DNA from 2 places in the Enterobacter sp. B79-1 genome. Region 2 is predicted to be linked to the other one. Evidence: predicted binding sites of a transcription regulator. Region 2 holds the regulator's gene; the other holds the start of a gene.
The links. The regulator LexA, encoded in region 2, represses DNA repair genes until DNA is damaged. The targets are predictions, from matches to a motif close to TNCTGTATGTACATACAGNA.
Positions count from the first base shown of each region.

Region 1: the regulator LexA is predicted to act here: its motif matches at 1,231-1,250, upstream of metR (HTH-type transcriptional regulator MetR).

Region 1 covers NZ_JBYAZJ010000006.1:39,147-41,548, forward strand. Annotated here, with positions in the region: gene metE (5-methyltetrahydropteroyltriglutamate--homocysteine S-methyltransferase) at 1-1,166, opposite strand, end outside; gene metR (HTH-type transcriptional regulator MetR) at 1,282-2,235, shown strand; gene AC2T6E_RS16640 (carboxylate/amino acid/amine transporter) at 2,123-2,402, opposite strand, start outside.
Region 2 covers NZ_JBYAZJ010000011.1:64,812-67,213, reverse strand. Annotated here, with positions in the region: gene plsB (glycerol-3-phosphate 1-O-acyltransferase PlsB) at 1-336, opposite strand, end outside; gene AC2T6E_RS21670 (diacylglycerol kinase) at 491-859, shown strand; gene lexA (transcriptional repressor LexA) at 968-1,576, shown strand; gene dinF (MATE family efflux transporter DinF) at 1,639-2,402, shown strand, end outside.

The DNA of each region.
Region 1 (2,402 bases), on a different contig from region 2:
TTGTGCACACGGGCCGAGTGACGACGCGCCTGGATCGGCGCGCTCCATTCGGTAATCGCCGCCGTCTCGCCGTTGTTCAGCGCGTCGCGCAGCAGCGTCAGCTCTTCGCACTTTTGCAGGGCGAAGGCAAACCAGCTTTTCACTTCAGGGTCGAGACGGGTCTCCACGCTGAGATCGATTGGGCTGTGCAGCAGCGAGCAAGAGGATGCCACCCACAGCTCACGTTTGCCGACAATATCTTTGATTTGTGCATATTTCTCGGTCAGATCGGCACGCCAGACGTTGCGACCGTTAACCAACCCGGCAGAAAGCAGCCAGTCCGCTGGCAGGCGCTTGTGCAGCTCCGCGACATCGTCTTTACCGTGAACGAGGTCAACGTGCAGGCCCTGAACCGGCAGCGCGGTAATGGTTTTAAGGTTTGGCGTCACGCCTTCGAAATAGGTTGTGAGCAGCAGCTTCACTTGCCCGGTGAGCGCGTCATACGCCGGTTTGAAGGCATCAAGCCACGCCTGCGGCAGCTCGAGCACCAGCGCGGGTTCGTCGATTTGCACCCACTGAATGCCGCGCTTGCCCAGCTCAATCAGCACCTGTTTGTAGACCGGCAGAATATCGTTCAGCAGGCTGAGGCGGTCAAACTGTTCGCCTTTTACTTTACCCAGCCACAGGTAGGTGACTGGCCCCAGCAATACGGGCTTCACCTGATGACCCAGCGCCAGCGCTTCGTCCACTTCATCCAGCAGCTGCGTCCAGGTCAGCCTGAACTGCTGACCTTTCACGAACTCCGGCACCATATAGTGATAGTTGGTGTTGAACCACTTAGTCATTTCCGCCGCTGCCGCTGGCTCCCCCGTTGGTGCACGGCCACGGCCGATGCGGAACAGAGTATCGATATCTACCGATCCATCTTTGTTCTGATGACGAGCCGGCACGTTGCCAAGCAGCAGGCTGGTCGTCAGAACATGGTCGTACCAGGCGAAATCGCCCACCGGCAGCAGGTCAATGCCCGCCTGTTTTTGCTGCTCCCAGTGACGGGCGCGCAGCTCGCGTCCCACCGTCAGCAGTTCTTCACGGGTGGTGTTACCCGCCCAGTAGCTTTCTTGCGCTTTTTTCAGTTCGCGGCGCAGGCCAACGCGAGGAAAACCGAGAGTGTGATTGCGGATTGTCATGTTATGCCCCTTGTGAAATTTGTTATTTAGACGTCCAGATGTTTACACATCTATAATTGGCAGGTACTGTATATTCCTCAAGCGCAAAATGTTCATGGCGAAGTGAAGGACTTTCATGATCGAGATTAAACACCTGAAAACGCTACAAGCGTTGCGGAACTGCGGTTCTCTTGCGGCAGCGGCGGCCACGCTGCACCAGACCCAGTCTGCCCTTTCTCACCAGTTCAGCGATCTGGAACAACGCCTCGGCTTTCGTCTTTTTGTGCGTAAGAGCCAGCCTTTGCGCTTTACGCCGCAGGGTGAAATTCTGCTGCAACTGGCAAATCAGGTACTGCCGCAGATCGCCAGCGCGCTGCAGTCCTGTAACGAGCCGCAGCAAACCAAACTGCGTATTGCCATTGAGTGCCATAGCTGTATTCAGTGGCTGACCCCCGCGCTTGAGAACTTCCGCCAGAAGTGGCCGCAGGTGGAGATGGACTTTACATCCGGCGTGACCTTTGACCCGCAGCCGTCGCTGCAGCAGGGCGAGCTGGATCTGGTGATGACGTCAGATATTCTGCCGCGCAGCGGCCTGCACTATTCGCCGATGTTTGATTATGAAGTGCGCCTGGTGCTGGCCCCGGACCATCCGCTGGCCAGTAAAACGCGCATCACGCCGGAAGATCTGGCGACAGAAACGCTGCTGATTTATCCCGTGCAGCGCAGTCGCCTGGATATCTGGCGCCACTTCCTGCAGCCCGCGGGGATTAGCCCACAGCTGAAAAGCGTGGATAACACGTTGCTGTTGATACAGATGGTGGCGGCCAGAATGGGCATCGCGGCATTGCCGCACTGGGTGGTGGAGAGTTTTGAACGCCAGGGTCTGGTGGTGACCAAAACCCTGGGTGAAGGACTGTGGAGCAGGCTGTACGCCGCCGTGCGCGATGGCGAGCAGCGTCAGCCGATTACGGAAGCGTTTATTCGCTCAGCGCGGAACCACGCGTGCGACCATCTTCCCTTTGTGCGGAGCGCGGAGCGACCCAACGGCGATGTACCCACAGCGAAGCCAGGATCACCGCTCCCCCAATAAGGAAACTCGGCCAGTGCGGCTGTTGCTGCCAGATGGCGAGATTGACCAGCAGCCCTGCCGGGACATGCACGTTATTCATGATCCCCAGCGTACCGGCGTCTACCTGCGTAGCGCCGTAGTTCCACATGAAGTATCCCAGCCCGGAAGCCACCACGCCCAGCCAGACC
Region 2 (2,402 bases):
GTGTAGGTCGAGATAGTCATGGAACAGCTTGATGGACTCTTCTTTCGGCGTGTAATAGGTAAACACGCGCGGCCCGCCGTGAATAAACACGTAGCGCGGCAGCAGAGTGCCATCAACTTCAAGCGGTTCAAGTGGGTCAGGTAAATCATGCGCCAGACATTGGGCGCGAAGCGTCAGCAGGTCTGCCTTCGAGTTATAAGGCAAAACGTACATAATAGGGCGCGACGTATCGAGCCCTAATTCCAGCGCAGGTTCTGCTGGGATAGACTTACTTTTTACCAGGACGCTTAATGGTAAATTAAGTAATTTGTAGTAAATTCGTGGCCAGCCGGACATAAACGATGTAAAGCCTCTGGTTAATAATGCAATTGCGGCGCAAGGATAACAGAAAGCGCGCAAAATTTCTGTTGTTACCCGTCATACTTCAGGCTACAGCGAAACGCGCTGCTGCCAGAGTTACTGACGCTATTTACAATAAAAGGTTCTATTAATGGCCAATAATACCACTGGGTTAACTCGAATCATCAAAGCTGCCGGCTATTCATGGAAAGGTTTCCGTGCCGCATGGGTCAATGAAGCCGCGTTTCGCCAGGAGGGCGTTGCCGCTATCGTCGCGGTTATCATCGCCTGTTTCCTTGATGTTGATGCTATTACCCGCGTGCTTCTCATCGGCTCTGTTCTTTTGGTGATGATAGTGGAAATTCTCAATAGCGCTATTGAGGCGGTTGTGGACCGTATCGGTTCAGATTTCCACGAACTTTCTGGCCGTGCGAAAGACATGGGGTCTGCCGCTGTGCTGTTGGCGATTATCACGGCAGCGATTACCTGGGTCACGTTGCTTTGGTCACATTTCCGATGAGCCTCGAGGAATAATTAAGTCCCTGGTTTTTTGTGCAGTTTTTGGTTCCAAAATCGCCTTTGACTGTATATACTCACAGCATAACTGTATATACACCCAGGGGGCGGAATGAAAGCGTTAACGACCAGGCAGCAAGAGGTGTTTGATCTCATCCGGGATCATATCGGCCAGACGGGTATGCCACCCACGCGTGCGGAAATCGCTCAGCGTCTGGGCTTCCGTTCTCCAAATGCGGCCGAGGAACACCTGAAAGCGCTGGCGCGCAAAGGTGTGATTGAAATTGTGTCTGGCGCGTCTCGCGGCATTCGTCTGCTGGTGGAAGAAGAGACAGGTATTCCGCTGATTGGTCGCGTCGCCGCAGGTGAACCTCTGTTGGCCCAGCAGCATATTGAAGGTCACTATCAGGTCGATCCTGGTATGTTCAAACCGAGTGCAGATTTCCTGCTGCGCGTCAGCGGGATGTCCATGAAAGATATCGGCATTCTTGACGGCGATCTGCTGGCCGTTCACAAAACGCAGGATGTACGTAACGGTCAGGTTGTGGTCGCGCGTATTGATGATGAAGTGACCGTCAAACGACTGAAAAAACAGGGCAACACCGTACAGCTGCTGCCCGAAAATAACGAATTCTCCCCGATTGTGGTGGATCTGCGCGAACAGAACTTCTCCATTGAAGGTCTGGCCGTTGGTGTTATCCGCAACGGTGAATGGCTGTAACGTCTTCCTGACAGGCTACGGGTCTCCGTAGCCTGGATCATTTTCCATTCCCGGTATTTTTCATGTCACTGCTGACAGCTTCTGATAAGGCATTGTGGCGTCTTGCACTGCCGATGATTTTTTCCAATATCACCGTTCCCCTGCTTGGCCTGGTGGACACCGCGGTGATTGGTCATCTGGATTCTCCCGTTTATCTGGGCGGCGTGGCGATTGGCGCAACGGCGACCAGTTTTCTCTTTATGCTCCTGCTCTTCTTACGCATGAGTACCACGGGCCTGACGGCACAAGCCTATGGCGCGAAAGAGCCGCTGCGACTGGCGCGGGCGCTGGTTCAGCCACTCATTCTGGCGCTTGGGGCAGGCGCGTTAATCGTGCTGTTTCGCACGCCGCTGATTGATTTGGCGCTGCACATTGTGGGCGGCAGCGAGGCGGTGCTGGAGCAGGCGCGTCGCTTTCTTGAAATCCGCTGGCTCAGCGCGCCCGCATCGCTGGCAAACCTGGTTCTGCTGGGCTGGCTGCTGGGCGTGCAGTACGCTCGTGCGCCGGTCATCCTGCTGGTGGTGGGAAACCTTTTGAACATCGTGCTCGACCTCTGGCTGGTGATGGGCCTGCACATGAACGTACGGGGCGCGGCACTGGCAACCGCAGTCGCAGAATACGGCACGTTTATCATCGGCCTGTGGATGGTCTGGCGCGTACTGGCCATGCGTGGAATCTCCCTCGTCATGCTGAAAACCGCGTGGCGCGGCAACATCCGCAAGCTGCTGGCGCTGAACCGGGACATCATGCTTCGCTCGCTCCTGCTGCAGCTCTGTTTTGGTGCGTT